4 regions of the Bradyrhizobium sp. KZN70725 genome follow, and region 1 is predicted to be linked to each of the others. Evidence: predicted binding sites of a transcription regulator. Region 1 holds the regulator's gene; each other region holds the start of a gene.
The links. The regulator LexA, encoded in region 1, represses DNA repair genes until DNA is damaged. The targets are predictions, from matches to a motif close to TGTTCNNNNTGTGTTCNG.
Positions count from the first base shown of each region.

Region 2: ACZBJS_RS15085 (ribonuclease T2 family protein) is a predicted target of LexA. The motif match lies at 1,659-1,676, and genes of this name have one in related genera.
Region 3: ACZBJS_RS05390 (ImuA family protein) is a predicted target of LexA. The motif match lies at 1,876-1,893, and genes of this name have one in related genera.
Region 4: ruvC (crossover junction endodeoxyribonuclease RuvC) is a predicted target of LexA. The motif match lies at 2,247-2,264, and genes of this name have one in related genera.

Region 1 covers NZ_JBUYWT010000009.1:60,484-64,741, reverse strand. The annotation lists partial or broken gene ACZBJS_RS11115 (ComEC/Rec2 family competence protein) at 1-552, shown strand, start outside; gene ACZBJS_RS11110 (hypothetical protein) at 549-776, opposite strand; gene ACZBJS_RS11105 (hypothetical protein) at 922-1,350, opposite strand; gene lexA (transcriptional repressor LexA) at 1,607-2,311, opposite strand; gene ACZBJS_RS11095 (molybdopterin molybdotransferase MoeA) at 2,555-3,766, opposite strand; gene ACZBJS_RS11090 (HAD family hydrolase) at 3,793-4,258, opposite strand, start outside.
Region 2 covers NZ_JBUYWT010000013.1:77,387-81,644, forward strand. The annotation lists gene ACZBJS_RS15080 (23S rRNA (adenine(2030)-N(6))-methyltransferase RlmJ) at 1-695, opposite strand, end outside; gene ACZBJS_RS15085 (ribonuclease T2 family protein) at 929-1,615, opposite strand; gene ACZBJS_RS15090 (hypothetical protein) at 1,730-2,206, opposite strand; gene ACZBJS_RS15095 (hypothetical protein) at 2,373-2,672, shown strand; gene ACZBJS_RS15100 (DUF3617 domain-containing protein) at 2,716-3,246, shown strand; gene ACZBJS_RS15105 (hypothetical protein) at 3,404-3,670, opposite strand; gene ACZBJS_RS15110 (TonB-dependent siderophore receptor) at 3,890-4,258, shown strand, end outside.
Region 3 covers NZ_JBUYWT010000004.1:109,311-113,568, forward strand. The annotation lists gene ACZBJS_RS05385 (UdgX family uracil-DNA binding protein) at 261-1,709, opposite strand; gene ACZBJS_RS05390 (ImuA family protein) at 2,039-2,872, shown strand; gene ACZBJS_RS05395 (Y-family DNA polymerase) at 2,763-4,258, shown strand, end outside.
Region 4 covers NZ_JBUYWT010000020.1:35,216-39,473, reverse strand. The annotation lists gene ruvB (Holliday junction branch migration DNA helicase RuvB) at 1-886, opposite strand, end outside; gene ruvA (Holliday junction branch migration protein RuvA) at 1,080-1,697, opposite strand; gene ruvC (crossover junction endodeoxyribonuclease RuvC) at 1,694-2,221, opposite strand; gene ACZBJS_RS20380 (YebC/PmpR family DNA-binding transcriptional regulator) at 2,438-3,184, opposite strand; gene ACZBJS_RS20375 (methyl-accepting chemotaxis protein) at 3,398-4,258, shown strand, end outside.

The DNA.
Region 1 (4,258 bases):
TGGGCGCTCAGGGTGCCGCAGCCGGACGTGCTGATCTCGGGCGACGGCCGCAATGTCGCGGTGCGTGGCGGTGATGGACGGCTGCATCTAATGCACAGCGCCAAGGATGCATTTTTGGTCAAGGAGTGGCTGGCGGCGGACGCCGACGCGCGCACCGCCACCGATGCGTCGCTCGGCGAGGGCGTCTCCTGCGATGCCAGCGGCTGCGTGACCCAGGGACCCGGCGGCGCCTTCGTCGCGCTGGCGACCCGGCCGGAGGCCCTAGTGGACGACTGCGAGCGCGCAGGCCTGATCGTGACGGCGCGGCCGGCGCCGCAGGGCTGCGCGGCATCGGTGATCGATGCCGAGCGGCTGCGCCGCCACGGCGCGCTGGTGCTGCGACGGAGCAGGGACGGCTACGTCGTCGATGCGGTCAAGCCCGGCGGGATCGACCGGCCGTGGTCGCCGGCGGTTCCCGGCGACGGCGAGAGCGAGACGACGCTACGCGCCCCCGCGCCGCGGCCTGCGGTGGATGCGACGCCGGCCGAGACCGATCTGCAGGGCGATGATTAGCCGTGGTCCGGCAAGGGCGCGCTCGGCAGCTCGAACAGGCCGAGATGGTATTCGTCGGAGTCGGGGCCGGCGTCGGGCTTCTTGACGAGAGTGAAGGAAGCCTCGGGAAATTGCTCCCAGACTTTCAGGTCGTCGGCCGTTACCGTCAGCCAACCGAACCGGAACATGTAGCGGCCCGGTTCCGTGACGCGTCCAGCCTTTTGCCATGTGACCTTATCGACCACCGCGCACGTCCTCGGTACCCGATGATGCGCCAAGGTGCCGGCCGACGCAAATCTCCTTCTGCGCCCCGGAAGCGGGAGTCCGGGGTCGCCCGAAATTGCTTAGGTCATCCGCCGCCGAACAGCTCATTCCACGGCGACGATGCGCTCAACCCAAAAACAGCGTTGCGAATGCGGAAGGCCGCCGCTCCACAACCTTCGGCTTCTGCTCGACCGGCGGATGCAGCGCCGGCAATTGCAGCACGCTGACGCGCTGTCCCTCGACCAGCTGGGTCACCAGCACATGGCTGCCGTCGGGGAATTCGACCGCATCATGATGCCGATCGGGCACGTCGGGCTCGACTTCGTTGAATACGCCGACGCGATAGTTCAGCGTCTTGGTCCAGATCCAGCGGCTGTCGTAGCGAACGTTCTCGGCGAAAGCGAGCTCGGTGCCCGGCAGCATGCAGACCGCGACAGTGGGGTCATTCTCCGAAGCAAAGCCGCGGGTCGACGTGCCGCGGAACGTCGTCGTGATCAGCGTCTCTCCGACAATGGCGGGGCGCGATGCCACGGCGTGCAGACTATAGTCACACATCGGATGGCTCCTCATTTCGAGGTAGCGACCCGTGCCTCTCCTTGAGGCATTAGGGCCTCTACCAGAGTGGACGATAGCGAACGAGCGTCTGCTCGTTTCTGGGCGATTGTACGACTGGTCCGAGATCGCTCCGATCACAAACACGCGACGCTGCGCGAGAGGTATCGGAGCGCATCGGGCAGGCCGTACGCTACACTATCATGCAAGGAACGATCCGACGTGTTGCTCGTTCCCGGCCGCCGCAAGTATTTGCAATTCAGTATTTGCGATAAAGGCCGATCAGCTTGCCCTGGATGCGGACCCGGTTCGGCGGCAGGATGCGCACTTCATAGGCGGTGTTGGCCGGCTCGAGCGCGATCGATGCGCCGCGGCGGCGGAAGCGCTTCAGGGTCGCTTCCTCCTCGTCGATCAGCGCCACCACGATGTCGCCGGTATTGGCGACGTCGTTGCGCTGGATCAGCGCCATGTCGCCGTCGAGGATGCCGGCATCGACCATCGAGTCGCCGCGTACCTCGAGCGCGTAGTGCTCGCCGGCGCCGAGCATGTCGGGCGGCACGCTGATGGTGTGGCTGCGGGTCTGCAGCGCCTCGATCGGCGTACCGGCGGCGATCCGGCCCATCACGGGGACCGCGACCGGACGGTTGCCGTCGTCCTCGGCAATCGGCGGCGTGCTGGCGCGCCGGCCGAGGGTGCCTTCGATGACGCTGGGCGTGAAGCCGCGGCGACCGTTGCCGCCGCCGGCCGAGAGTTCGGGCAGCTTGATGACCTCGATGGCGCGGGCGCGGTTCGGCAGACGGCGGATGAAGCCGCGCTCCTCCAGCGCAGTGATCAGGCGGTGGATACCGGACTTCGAGCGCAGGTCGAGCGCATCCTTCATCTCGTCGAAGGAGGGCGGTACGCCGGCCTCTTTCAGACGTTCATTGATGAAACGCAGTAGTTCGTACTGTTTGCGCGTGAGCATCTCGAGTATTCCCCCGGTTGATAGCGTCGTTCGATTCCGAGACTCTTCTGGTGGGGCCTGCAGGCCGGGCCTGACCTCAGGAGCATGTGCTCGATGCACCTGCTTCCATGCAGCTTCCCGAATGTAGACACCAGCACTCGAAACAAATCATGAACGGACACTATATGTTCGATATGTGTTCCGCAACCACTTAATTTCCGGTGAACGTGTCGGGCAACGCACAATCGGCGGGGCGCGAAAACCCTATTCGGGCAGTGTCAGGATCTCGCATTCGCTGCCTTCGACGGCCGCCGCCGCGAACGGCGGGCGCACGAGAAGTGCCCGTGCCGCAGCGAGATTCCCGAGCAACGACGAGTCCTGCTGCGTCACCGGCGTTGCGATCAACGTGCCGTCCTCGCGCGCTTCGAGCCGTGCACGCAGATAGTCCTCGCGCTGGTCGTTGGCGGCGAGGTCGCGGCCGAGCAGGGCGCTCGTGCGGCGATGATGAATCACTTTCCGGCCGCTCAGCGCCCGAATCAACGGCACCAGGAACAGGAAGGCGCAGACATAGGACGACACCGGATTGCCGGGCAGGCCGATCACCCTCATCGCGCCGAGCCGGCCATGCATCATCGGCTTGCCGGGCCGCATCGCAATCCGCCAGAACGTCATGTCGACGCCCTCGGCTTCCAGCGACCGCTTGACGAGATCGTGGTCGCCGACCGAGGCGCCGCCTGTCGTGATCAGGACATCGGCACCGGCCTCGCGCGCCCGGCGGATGCCCGCCGTGGTCGCCTCCACCGTGTCGGCGGCAACGCCGAGGTCGACGGTCTCGGCGCCCTCGGCGCGCGCCAGCGCCCGCAGCGCGTAGCCGTTGGAATAGACGATCTGGCCGGGGCCGGGCTGCGAGCCCGGCATCACCAGCTCGTCGCCGGTCGCCAGCACCGCGACCTTCGGGCGGCGGCGCACCGCAAGTCCCGGATAGTTCATGGCGGCCGCCAGCGACAGCGCGCGGTCGGACAGGCGGCTGCCGCCGGCGAGCAGCACCTCGCCCTCACGGAAGTCGACCCCAGCCGGGCGGATGTGCCGCCCGACGCTGGCGGCCTCCGTGATCGTGATGTGGTCGCCGTCGACGGCGGTGTCCTCCTGGATGATCACCGCGTCGGCGCCATTGGGGATCACGCCGCCGGTGAAGATCCGCACCGCCTCGCCGGCGCCGACCGTCCGGTCGAACGGCCGGCCGGCGGCGACTTCGCCGATCACCTTGAGCCGGGCCTTTAGATCAGCCGCATCGGCGGCGCGCACCGCATAGCCGTCCATCGCCGACATCGGCTGCGGCGGCTGGGTGCGGAGCGCCGCGAGGTCGTGCGCAAGCGTGCGGTGGTAGGCGGCATCGAGCGCGACCATCTCCTCCGGCAGCGGTTCGGCGCCGGCGAGGACGGCGGACAGGGCATCGGCAACCGGCATCAGGGCCACGCTCAGAGTTCCTCAATTCCTAATCTTCAAATTCCAAGTGCGGTCAAAGCCCTTGCCACGTCATCCGTCGATGTCACGTGGATAGCATAAAGGCCGCGGGCCCGCGCACCTTCGATATTGGCGGCCAGGTCGTCGAAAAACAGGATCCGCGACGCCGGCACGCCGATGGCTTTTACCACATGATCATAGGCCTCGGCGTCGGGTTTGCGGAAGCCGATGCTCGAGGACAGGAAGACGTTGCGGAAATGGCTGAGCAGCTCGGCATGGGTGACCGAGAAATGCGCGACATGGGCCGGATTGGTGTTGGAGAAGGCGTAGAGCGGCATCCGCTTGGCGGCCGCCGCGAGCAGCGGGGCGATGCCCGGCATCTCGCCGGTGAAGATCGCATTCCAGCCTTCGAGGAACTGGGCGTCCGTGATGTTGATGCCGAGCGTCCGGCGCAGATTCTCGAAGAATGCCGCGTCGTCGATCCGGCCGATCTCATGATGCTTG
Region 2 (4,258 bases), on a different contig from region 1:
CTGAATTCCAATCGCAGGCATTTGCCGGCGGGCCGGCTGCTTGCTGCTGCAGCAGCCACACTGCGCGTTAGCTCATCGGTGGCTCTCCGGGTTTTTACGGGGTACCACAAAAGATACGAGCCGGTCGGCCACTTCGCGTACGCTTCCGTGAAAGCACTGGCCAGCCGCTCGAACTCGTCCTTCGCTTCGAACGGCGGATCGATCAGCACCAGGCCGCGCCGTTCGTTCGGCGGCACGAATGCGGGCAGCGCCATCCAGCCGTCGAGATCGACGACGCGCGCTTGCGCGTCGCGTCGCAGCGCGTCGATCAGTTGTTTGCGCGCCGTCGGTTCGATCTCGCAGGCGGTGAGGCGATCTTGCGGACGCAGCAGCGCCCGCGCGATCAACGGCGAACCAGGATAGGCTTTCAGCTCGCCTTTCGGATTGAATGCTCTGACGATGTCGAGATAGGGCGCGATCAGCGGCAATGCCTGGTCGGAGAGCCGCGCCTGCATCAGCCGCGCGATGCCGGTGAGCCATTCGCCGCCGCGCTGCGCTTCGCTCGACGTCAAATCATAGAGACCGGCGCCGGCATGGGTGTCGATGACGCGGAACGGCGCCGGCTTGTCCTGCAGATAGGTGAGCATGCGCACCAGCACGATGTGCTTGATGACGTCGGCAAAGCTGCCGGCATGAAAGGCGTGACGGTAGTTCATGTGATGATCGTGCTGCGCTCCCAAAGGGTGCGCATGTTGTACTCGTCATGCCCGGGCTTGTCCCGGCCTTCGCTAAAGCTTCGGCGGGGGTAACGTCCGAGCTCGGCGAAGCCTTGGCGTAGCCGGCTCCCGGGCATCTGCGCCTTATCTTGCTTGTTTCGCGATGGCGCAGGTGGCCGGGACATGCTGCGCGACGACGCGCAGCGCGGGTCTGCCGGCCATGACCCAGAGTTTCAGCCGCCGCGAACCGGCGGCATCAGCACCTGATCGCGGCGGCAGGCGCGGCGGTCGATTTCCTCGCAGGAGCGGAATTGCAGATCCTTGCTGAGGCAGATCCGCACCTCGCTGAGCCGCTTGCTGTCGCAGGTCACCGAGATCGCGGAGTTGCTGAGGCCCGGATTGACCTTGATGAATGCCGTCTCCAGCTCGTCGGGCGCGACCGTCTTCGGCTCCGACAATTGCAGGAATTCCTCGGGGATCTTCACCGTGGCGCGGGCCTTGCGGATGGCTTCGAAATAGGCGCGCTCGCCGAGACCGGAGCAGGTGCCGTGCTTGTCCCACTCGTTGTAGATCAGCCCGGGCGCCGGCATCAGGTCGAGCATCGAGCTCATGATGCTGCGGGCGAGTCGCGGCGAAGGCCGCTGGCAGTATTCCGGAAAGCCCCGCTCATATTGCGGCCACAGGCCGTGCACCACGAAGGAATATGGCCGTCCGCCGCATTGCGCCTGCGTGCCGCGGCCGTTGTTGCCGCGCTCGCTCGCCGCCTCGCAGAACGAGGGCGACCACGACAGCGACAGCACATAGAAATCGAACTCACCGGGCGCATTCTGGCGGCGATCCTGGGCCGACGCCCCGACCGCACCGCACAGAATAATGGCAACCGAAATCAAAAATCGGGAAATCGTGTCCAACCGAGGCATCAAAACGCTCCCTCACTCGACCGCCCAGAGCCTAGCAGGCCGCGAGAACATTTCAAGAACAAAAAGCCGCCGTCCAAATGGCGGCGGCTCCTGCTTTAGCAATCTGGTCGGAGATCAGGGCCGCGCGGCCTTGCAGGACGGGTTATAGGTCCAGTTGCGGTCGAGCCCCGCGACGCACCATTCGACGCCCTGATTGATGCTGGCAAAGCCGCCGTCCTCGATGATCGAATAGTGCACCTTGCGCACTTTGCCGTCGCTCAGCATCGCCTCGCCCGTGCAATAACGGCGCGGGATATTGTCGGACTGCCAGGGGCGGAAGGCGGTTTCGTGAATCCCGTTGAAGCCGGTGATCACGAGCGGCGAATTCCAGAAGGTGGCTTCCTTTTCCTGGAATTGCGTGCTGATGACCGTCAGGGCCTTCTCGCATGGGGCCACATTGCCGTCATAGCGCGGGCCGGACAGCCAGAAGTTCATTTCGAGCGGATTGGCGGCTTGGGCCGTACCCCCGAAAGCCAGCAGGCCGACCACGAGTGCGGCGCCGAGGCCGAGCTTGCGGCCGAGTTTATTGCGGGAGTTGAACAGGTTGCGCATGGGAATCCACCCGATTATCCGATGCCGCGGACGGTGCCGCGAAGCCCCGGCAAGGTCAAGTGCAGGGCGGCAACACCTGCGGAGAAGTCCACTTTGGGGAGCCGGCTCGTTCTTTTCACGGTCGCCGGCGCACTCTATGTTGGCTCGAAGCGAAATGGAGTCTGCGATGCGAAGGAAATTGGCCGCGTGCTTGGTTGCCGTTTGCGGGATGCTGGCCGTTGTGCCGGCGCGGGCGGATTGGATGCAGCCGGTACCGCCGTTCAAGGGCAATGATACCGGCGGTATCATCGCCTATACGCTGGCGACCCAGAGCGACGCCCGGCAACTCGCAGTCGATCACTGCGCCTCCTACGGCAAGGTGGTTAAGTTCCTTGCGATGCAGAACTATCCGGGCGGCTACATCTCTTTCGCCTGTCGCTGGGTGCCCTATGGCGCAGCCCAGAGGCCGCTGCGCACGCTCTACTGAGCGCGCACCGGATATTTCGATCGTTCAGCCGGGAGCCGACCGCATGACCCGACAGCTTGCCTTGCTTGGTTCGGCTGTGTGCCTTGTCCTGTCCGCTGGCGCCGCAAGTGCCGTCGACCTGCCGATCCGCAAGGCCGGTCTGTGGGAGATGAAGATGGTGCGCACCGGCGGGCCGATGCCCGAAATCACCATGCAGCACTGCACCGACGAGACCACCGACAAGGAGATGAGCGCGGCGGCCTCGCCGATGGCCAAGGAAGTCTGCTCGAAGCAGGATATCCAGAAGACCGCGACCGGCTATGTCAGCGACAGCGTCTGCAGCGTCGCCGGCATGACGATGCAGAGCCATGCCGAGATCGTCGGCGATTTTAATTCCGCCTACACGGTGAAGAGCACCTCGCATGCCGAGGGCGGCGCGGCCGGCTCGCGCGACACCACGATGACCATCGAGGCGAAATGGCTCGGCGCCTGCAAGAGCGACCAGAAGGCCGGCGACATCATCATGCCCGGCGGCATGAAGATGAACGTCAAGGACATGGAAAAGCTGAAGGGCCTCCTGCCCAAGCAGAAGTAGCGCGCAGCGCATCCGGCTGTTGCCGCGCGCCTGAATGCATCGCCTCGCACGCTGAGAGGCTGCGCCGCTTGCCGCACCATCATTTCGAGTAGCTCGCGACAAAATTGCAAAGCAATCTTGCGCGGAGGCGATGTGCAATCCATCCGATCCCTCCCCGTCATCCCCGCGCAAAGGCGAAGCCTTTGCGCGGAGATGACGGTTCACCGCGTTCGTGCGCTCCTTGGCGCGCGATGACGTCGACGGGATGCAACATCATCGAATGATCGCCGCGTGCTCCCGCGTTCGAGACTCTCTGCGAGAGACGACGCGCATCGCATTCGCATTCGTTGTGTCGAAAGCCTGACGCGCCAACATGTCGTTTTGAATCGTTCCAGCGTTGCGCATCTTGAATCACTCCAGTGTTGCGCTTCGTTTCTGCTTCCATCGATTCTATTTTGCGCGTGTGGAATTTCGATCATCCCGCCGATAGAAGTCAGCCCCAATCGATGCCGGCCTTGTCGCAAACGCGGCTCGATCGATGTCGGCGTAAGGCAATGTGGGGATTTGTTCGGTGGGAATGGCTTCGTTGCGGAGCAAGCGCGGCTTGCTCGCATCAACGGCTGCGATTAATGCGGCGCTGCTCGGTTCGGTCATACTTGTGCCAATGGGCACAGACGTCGCCACCGCTCAGGCGCAGACAAGTCCTCCGCAGAACAATGTCAGCGAACTTCCCGCAGTGACGGTGGATGAACCTGGCGCCGCAAAAAAGCGCGGTGCCGTCGTTTCAAGTCAGAATACCAGGACTTCGCGCGCGGTCGCGGCGAACCGGCGCCGCAGTGCCTCGGCGTCCGCCCAGAGTCAGGCTCCGCGGTCGCAAGGCACAGGTGGCGCGATCGGTACGACGACGGGTTACGTCGCGACCGCCAGCACTGCCGGCACCAAGACCAGCACGGCGCTGATCGAGACGCCGCAGTCGCTTTCGGTCGTCACGCAAAAGGAGCTAAGGGATCGCAACGTTCAGACGCTCAAGGAC
Region 3 (4,258 bases), on a different contig from region 1:
ATTCGGCGGACGCCTGCGAGTGGAAGGTTGCGAAATGAGGGAGGGGGATTGAGAGATGAGGTGGCGCGCCGCACGATCGGGGCTAGCAAACCGCGCAGCGCGCCCGCCTCAGGGTACGTCATGGCGTGAACATGACGCCCGATACCTGCGGAACATGCTACCCTACCACGGATCAATTAAAGGTTGTAGGTATTTGTCCGCGGCTTAGAACAATTTCTCGTTGCGATGTGGTTCCTCAGGTTCCGCTGGTTTTGCGGAACTCAAGCTGCATCGACTGATCTGCGCAACTGATGTGCGGCGATTTTCAGGTCGTCGATAAAGCGCTGATATTCCAGCGCCTTGGCTTTTTCATCCGGCAGCCGCAACAGATAGGACGGGTGCACAGTGACGAGCACCTTGGTTCCGTCGTGGTCGATCAGATGGCCGCGGTTCTTGTTGATCGGCGTGATCTTGCCGAGCACGCTCTGCGCCGCGGTGGCGCCGAGCGCCATCACGAGGTCCGGCTTGATGGTGGCGAGCTCGCGCTCATACCACTGGCGGCAGGCGCGGATCTCCGGTGTGCTCGGCTTCTGGTGCAGCCGGATCTTGCCGCGCGGCACGAATTTGAAGTGCTTCACTGCATTGGTGACATAGACCTTGCGGCGATCGATGCCGGCTTCCTGCAGCGCTCGATCGAGCATCTGGCCGGCCGGTCCGACGAAGGGGTGGCCTGCGAGATCTTCCTTGTCGCCGGGCTGCTCGCCGACCAGCATCAGCGTTGCGCTTTGCGGTCCCTCGCCGAACACGGTCTGGGTTGCGTCTTTCCACAGCGGGCAGGCGCGGCAATCGGCGGCCTCCTCGCGCAAGGCCGCGATGGTGTCGTGAGCTTGCCTGCCTTGAACTTGCTTGCCTTGAACTTGCTTGCGGGGCATCGGCGTATCCTGCCGCTTCTGCGGCTCGGCCGCCTTGCGTGCGATGAAGGGGCCGCTGGTCATGCGCATTGCGTCTTCGATCAGAGGCTTAATGATCGAGTCCTCGGGCAGGTTCCTCCAATAGGCTTGCGGCATCTCCATCACTTTCAGCCGTGCGGGATTGAAGCGGCCGTTGTCGTGACGCCGCCAGGCCTCCTCGAGCCGGTCCTCGGTCGGCACTTCGGATTTGGCGACGCCCGGCGTGATCGAGATCGCGTGCCCGTCCCAATGTGCGCAGACGTCGGGGGTCAGGATCGACCACGGCATGTCGGCGAAGCGGCCGGCGAAGAACGGCGCGGCAAGCTCGACGATGTGATGCTCCGGCTCGAACCAGGCGACGTAATGAGCCGTCCGCTCGCGGCCGATCTCGCGGAAGCGCAGATGCGCATGCATCCTGTCGATATCGACATAGACCGCGCGCGCCATCGCGTGGACCTCGGCGATATCGGGATCATCGGTCGCACTGAGCAGATCGTGACGGCTGCGCAGCCGCCACAGCAGGCGATAGAGCAGGGCAAAGCGTTCGTCACTGCGATGCAGGATCGCGGCCTTTGCGAGCTCGACGAATTTGGCCGACACATTGAACCGCGCCTGCGGCGTATCCGGCAATTCATTCACGCAGGATGCCGACGACAATTCGTCGTCGCTGCGTACGGTCCATGTGATCTCCGCGGGCTTCACATCGTTCAGCGCCAATCGCCGCGCGGCCTTGCGCCAGCCCTCGAAATCGGTGTCGTTGTCGAGCACGATGATACGCATGCGATTGCTCCGTTTCCGTCACGCCGTCATTTTCGGGGCCTGCGTGCCTGACTTGCGGAAGATCAGGGCCTGTCCGGTTCGGCGGCTGCTGAATCCCATTGATTCCACTCATGAATCGATGATCTCACCAATCCGATTGACTCCGCGGGCCCTGTTAGCTTTATATTAGAACATATCATGAACAAATGAGCCAGTCCCTGGTTCTCTGTTCAGACCAGTGACGGCCTCAAATTTTGGTTGGAAGGAGCGGCGCATATGCCGGAGCGCGATCAGCAAAAGTGGTCGCCGGTTTTGCGTCCGATCGCGCTCCTCTTTTTTAAGAAAGGCGCATGATCTTGTCGCCAAACCGCTCACACTTTGGCGGATCATGCGCCGCCGCACGCATAGGTACGCTTGCGTCTCTGCGCGGCAGCATCGCGCGTATCGAGGCGTCATCGGATGCGGCGATGCCGAACCGCGTCGCGCTCGGCCATGCCGGCGCGGATGCGATGCTGCGCGGCGGGCTTGCGCCGGCGGCATTGCACGAGGTGTTCGCGGCCGGCCATCAAGGCGGCGCGGCGACCGGCTTCATTGCGGGGCTCGCCGGACGGCTGTCGGCACGCAAGCCGCTGGTCTGGGTGCGGCAGGATTTTTCCGATCGCGAAAACGGCGCGCTATCGATGCGCGGGCTTGCCGGGCTCGGCCTCGATCCGCGCCTCTTGGTCACGGTGCGCGCTGCCGATGTCGATAGCGGCCTGCGCGCCGCGGCCGACGCGCTCGCCTGCGATGCGCTCGGCGCGGTCGTGCTCGAGGTCTGGGGCCAGGCGCGCCAGCTCGATCTCGTCGCCAGCCGCAAATTGACCCTGGCCGCGCAGGCCTCCGGCGTCACCGCGCTGGTGCTGCGGATCGCGGCAACCCCGATCCCCTCGACCGCGGAGACGCGCTGGATCGTGCGCGCGGCGCATTCGCCGCCGGGCAATGCCGCGAGCGTGTGGGGCGCGCCGCGCTTCGAGGCCGAACTCGTGCGCAATCGTCATGGCCCTGTCGGGCGATGGATCATGGAATGGAAATGTGATGAGTGCCAATTCAGTGAACCGTCGGCGTATCCTCAGCCTGTGGCTGCCACGCCTGCCCATCGACCGCATCAAGCGCATGCTCGCGCAGGACATCGCCTCGCAAGCTGATGCACGGGAGGTGGCAGGGCTCCCTCTCCCGCAAGCGGGAGAGGCGAAGAAAGCAGAACTCCCCAGCGTCGTCGTCGCAAAAGACCACAACGCCATCCTGCTGCACGCGATCGACGAGGCCGCGGTGCGCGCCGGGCTGTCGATCGGGCTGCCGCTCGCCAATGCGCGGGCGATCTGTCCGGAGCTCACGGTCTATGATGCCGATCCCGCCGCCGATCTGAAGACGCTGAACGACATCGCCGGCTGGTGCGACCGCTTCACGCCGCTGGTCGCGCTCGATCTGCCTTACGGTCTGTTTCTCGACATCACCGGCTGCGCGCATCTGTTCGGCAGCGAGCGAGCGCTGCTGCAGACCGTGACGGGGGCGCTGAGCCGGCGCGGCTTTGCCGTTAGCGCGGCCATTGCCGGCACCTCGATCGCGGCGCGTACGCTGACGCGCACCGCCTCGGGCAAGATTGTCGCCGATGGCGAGGAGGCGGCGGCGGTCGGCCCGCTGCCGGTGTCGGCGCTCGGTGCCGATGCCGCTGTCACCACCGGCCTGCGCCGCGCCGGCTTGAAGACCATCGGCGATGTCGCCTCGCGCGCGCCGCATGAAATCTCGGCGCGGTTCGGTGCGGCCTTCACCACCTTGCTCAGCCACGCGCTCGGGCAGGGCGATGCCCCGATCAGCCCGCGCAAGCCGCTGCCCGATTACATCGTCGAGAAGCGTTTCCCCGAGCCGATCGCGACCGACACCGTGATCGCGCTGACGCTCTCAAGCCTTGCCAAGATGCTGGTTGCGGCGATGGACAAGCAGGGCAAAGGTGCGCGGCAGCTGGAAGCGAGCTTCTTCCGCACCGACGGTGCGGTGCGCGCGATCATGGTCGAGACCGGGCGTCCGGTGACGCGGCCCGAGATGATCGATCGCCTGTTCCGCGAGCGGCTCGATGCGCTGAATGATCCGCTCGATCCCGGCTTCGGCTTTGATCTCATTCGCCTCGCCGCAGGGCGTACCGAGATCGTGGTACAGCAGCAGCGCGATCTCGACGCCACCATACACGACAATGACGAGCTCTCGGCGCTGATCGACCGCATCGCCGCCCGCATCGGCGGAAAACGCGTCGTCGTGCATCTGCCGCTGGAGAGCCACATCCCCGAACGATCGGCGCTCGCGCTGCCGGCGCAGCATCATCTGGCCGCGGCCAGCGCCGCCGCCTGGCCGGAGCACGTTGCGAGCGAACCACCGCTGCGTCCCTTGCGGCTATTCGAGCAGCCCGAACCGATCAAGGTGCCGTTCGCGACCGTGCCCGACGGTCCGCCGCATCAATTCACCTGGCGGCGCGCGCAGCACGAGGTGGTGCGGGTCGAGGGCCCCGAGCGCATCGCGATGGAATGGTGGAAGCAGGA
Region 4 (4,258 bases), on a different contig from region 1:
TCGCATCGCGCGGCTCCGACAGCGCCGCCGCCATGGTCTCGACGCCGACCGGCCCGCCGCCATAGTTCAACGCGATGGTGGTGAGATAGCGCCGGTCCATCGCGTCTAACCCGACGCTGTCCACCTCGAGCGCGCTCAACGCCCGGTCAGCGATGCCGCGGTCGACGGAATCGGCATCGGCGGCCGAGGCAAAGTCGCGCACCCGGCGCAACAGGCGGCCGGCGATGCGCGGCGTGCCGCGGGCGCGGCGCGCGATCTCGTTGGCGCCGTCGGCCGTCATGCCGATGTTGAGCACGCGGGCACCGCGGGTGACGATCTTCTCGAGCTCTTCCTCGGTGTAGAAGTTGAGCCGGATCGGAATGCCGAAGCGGTCGCGCAACGGATTGGTGAGCAGGCCTGCGCGCGTCGTCGCGCCGACCAGCGTGAACTTCGACAATTCGATCTTGACCGAGCGCGCCGCCGGACCCTCGCCGATGATCAGGTCGAGCTGGAAATCCTCCATCGCGGGATAGAGCACTTCCTCGACCGCTGGGCTGAGGCGATGGATCTCGTCGATGAACAGCACGTCGCGTTCTTCGAGATTGGTCAGCAGCGCCGCGAGATCGCCGGCCTTCGCAATGACAGGGCCGGAGGTGGCACGAAAGCCAACGCCGAGCTCACGCGCGACGATCTGCGCCAGCGTGGTCTTGCCGAGGCCGGGGGGACCGACGAACAGCACGTGATCGAGCGCCTCGCCGCGTTTCTTCGCAGCCTCGATGAAGATCGAGAGATTCTTGCGCGCCTGGGCCTGACCGACGAACTCCGTCAGCGACTGCGGCCGCAGCGCGGTGTCACCGACATCGTCGGAGCGGCGTTCAGGCGAGACCATGCGCGAGGGCGTATTCATGATGCGAGACTAACACGAGATTGTTCTCCCTCTCCCGGCTCTTGCGGGGAGAGGGTTGGGGTGAGGGGCTGCTTCCGCGAGCGCAATGTGTGTCGAGACCTGTACCCCCTCACCCGGATCGCATCTGCGATGCGATCCGACCTCTCCCCGCAAGCGGGGCGAGGTGAAGAACAGAGGCGCTCCAATCCACTGATCACTTCGACAGTTCCTTCAACCCCAGCCGGATCAGCTGCGCGGTCTCGGCCTTCTCACCGGCGCTGCGCGAGGCGGCGGCGATGGCGGCGGCGGCCTGCGGCTGGCCGTAGCCGAGATTGACCAGCGCCGAGATCGCGTCGGTGACAGGACGTGGCGCGCGGTTGTTGTCGATCGCGCCTGACAGTTGCACCACCGCGGGATCGACATCGGCAAAGCCTGGCGCCTTGTCCTTCAATTCGCTGACGATGCGCTCGGCGACCTTCGGCCCGACTCCCGGCGTCCGCGCCACCGCCGCCTTGTCGCGCAGCGCGATGGCGTTGGCGAGATCGGTCGGCGGCAGCGTGCCGAGCACCGCGAGCGCGACCTTGGCGCCGACCCCCTGCACGGTCTGCAGCAGGCGAAACCATTCGCGCTCGTGATCGCTGCGAAAGCCGAACAGTTTGATCTGATCCTCGCGGACATAGGTCTCGATCGAGAGCACGGCGACGCCGCCTGGCGACGGCAACGCCTGCAACGTGCGGCCCGCGCAGTGCACCTGATAGCCGACGCCGCCGACGTCGAGGATCACGTAATCCTCGCCATAGGAATCGATCAGGCCCTTCAGCTTGCCGATCATAGGCTCGCCACCCTGAGCCGCAGCGCGGTGCTCTGGCGGTGATGGGCGTGGGTGATCGCGACCGCGAGCGCGTCCGCGGCGTCGGCGGACGGCGGCTCGGCTTTCGGCAGCAGGATCTTCAGCATCACCTGGATCTGGTTCTTCTCGGCATGTCCGGCGCCGACCACGGTCTTCTTGACCTGGTTCGGCGCGTATTCGGCGACCGAGATACCGAACATTGCGGGCGCCAGCATGGCGACGCCGCGCGCCTGGCCGAGCTTCAGGGTGGCAACGCCGTCCTTGTTGACGAAGGTCTGCTCGACCGCCGCCTCCGCAGGCTTGTAATCGCCGAGCACGGCGGCCAGCCCCTCATGGATTGCAAGCAGCCGGCTCGCCAGCGGCAGATCGTCCGGCGGCTCGACCGAACCGCAGGCGATATAGACGAGACGATTGCCTTCGGTCTCGATCACCCCCCAGCCGGTGCGGCGGAGACCCGGATCGATACCGATGATGCGGACGGGAGAGCGAATCGGCTGGGATGTCATGGGCTAGTGATACCGCCTGCGCCGGGAGAACGAAACACAAACGGAGCCTCATCCCCTGCCGCGGTCGTCGTACTCGACCCACTTGTCATCCCCGCCTAGTGCGCAATTGCGCACGGGAGCGGGGGATCCAGTACGCCGCGGCTTCTCGGATCAAATGCATGTCTCTGGAATGCTGGGTCGCCCGGTCCAGCCGGGCGACGACAGCAGTGCAAGCGACTAGCCGCCCATCTTCGCGATCAGCGCGTCGGACACCTCGAAATTGGCGAACACGTTCTGGACGTCGTCGTGCTCGTTGAGCAGGTCCATCAGCTTCAGCAGCTTTTCGCCGGTCTCGTCGTCGACCGCGACGGTGTTCTGCGGCTTCCAGGTCAGCGCCGCCTTGCGCGGCTCGCCGAACTTCGCTTCCAGCGCTTTTGCGACTTCGCGGAAGGTGTCCTGCGAGGCGTAGACCTCGTGGCCGCCTTCGCTGGAGACCACGTCGTCGGCGCCGGCCTCGATCGCGGCGTCCAGCATGGCGTCGTCGGAGGCGACCTTGGCGTCGTATTCGATGATGCCGGTGCGGTCGAACATAAAGGCGACCGAGCCGGTTTCGCCGAGATTGCCGCCCGACTTGGTGAAGAAGGAGCGGATATCGGAAGCGGCGCGGTTGCGGTTGTCGGTCAGCGCCTCGACGATGACTGCGACGCCGCCGGGGCCATAGCCCTCGTAGCGGATCTCGTCATAGTTCTCGCCTTCATTGCCGGCGGCCTTCTTGATGGCACGGTCGATATTGTCCTTGGGCATGTTCTCGGCGCGGGCCGCGACCACGGCGGCGCGCAGCCGCGGATTCATCGCCGGGTCCGGGGTGCCGAGCTTGGCCGCCACGGTGATTTCGCGGGCCAGCTTGCCGAAAAGCTTCGACTTCTGGGCATCCTGCCGGCCCTTGCGGTGCATGATGTTCTTGAATTGGGAATGGCCGGCCATGCGACGTCTCTTCGGAGCTTAGGGTCTGAACAGGGATGGAAAACGCGGCCTTATAGGCCCCTCACGGTCAAAATCAAAGGATCGGCGGGGCCCTCCGGCAGAGCAATACTACCGCAAGCCGGAATATGAGGCACTTGTTAACCATGACTTCATGCCCGGGTGCGAGGATCGCCCCGTCCCGCCGCAACTTTCCACAGCCCCCAAAGAGCCCACATGGCGTTCGGTTTGTTTCGAAAGCAAGTGCCGGAGCCGGCTGCGCCGGCCGTCGCGCCGCAGGTTCCAACCGCGGCCGCAACCCTTGAGGTCTCGACCGAGACTGATTCGGCCAAGGATTCCTCCAAGGAGATCCTGGAATTGCTGGAACTCGAGCTCGGCGCGATGATCCGCCAGCTCGAACGCGCCGCGAGCTCGGTCGCCGACGGCGCCGAGGCGACGGCAGCCAAGCTCGCCACGATCCGCACCCGCACCGACGCGCTGACCGGCCGCAGCAGCGATGCGCAGAGCACCGCGACGACGTTCTCGCAAGCCGCCGACCGCTTCACCCACTCCGCCGAGGGCATCGGGGCACAGGTGCGCAGCGCGAGCCAGCTCGCCGACGACGCCGCGGCCGCGGCGCGCGAGGCCACCGCCAATGTCGATCGCCTGCGCGAATCCTCGGCCGCGATCGGCAACGTCGTCAATCTGATCGCACAGATCGCGCGGCAGACCACGCTGCTCGCGCTGAACTCGACGATCGAGGCGGCGCGCGCCGGTGCCGCCGGCAAGGGCTTTGCGGTGGTCGCAACCGAGGTCAAGGCGCTGGCGGTGCAGACCCAGAGCGCGACCGAGGAGATCACCCGCAAGATCGAGGCGTTGCAGAAGGATGCCACCGGATCGGCGGACGCGGTGCACCGCATCTCCCAGGCGATCGAAAAGATCCGCCCGGTGTTCGAGAACGTCAACGGCGCGGTTGCCGAGCAGAATGAAATCACCGGCGAGATGGGCCAGAACGCCGACTCCGCCTCGCACTTCATCGTCTCGGTCGGCACCAGCGCCGGCGAGATCGACAGTGCAACGCGCGAAGCCGCCGCGCAT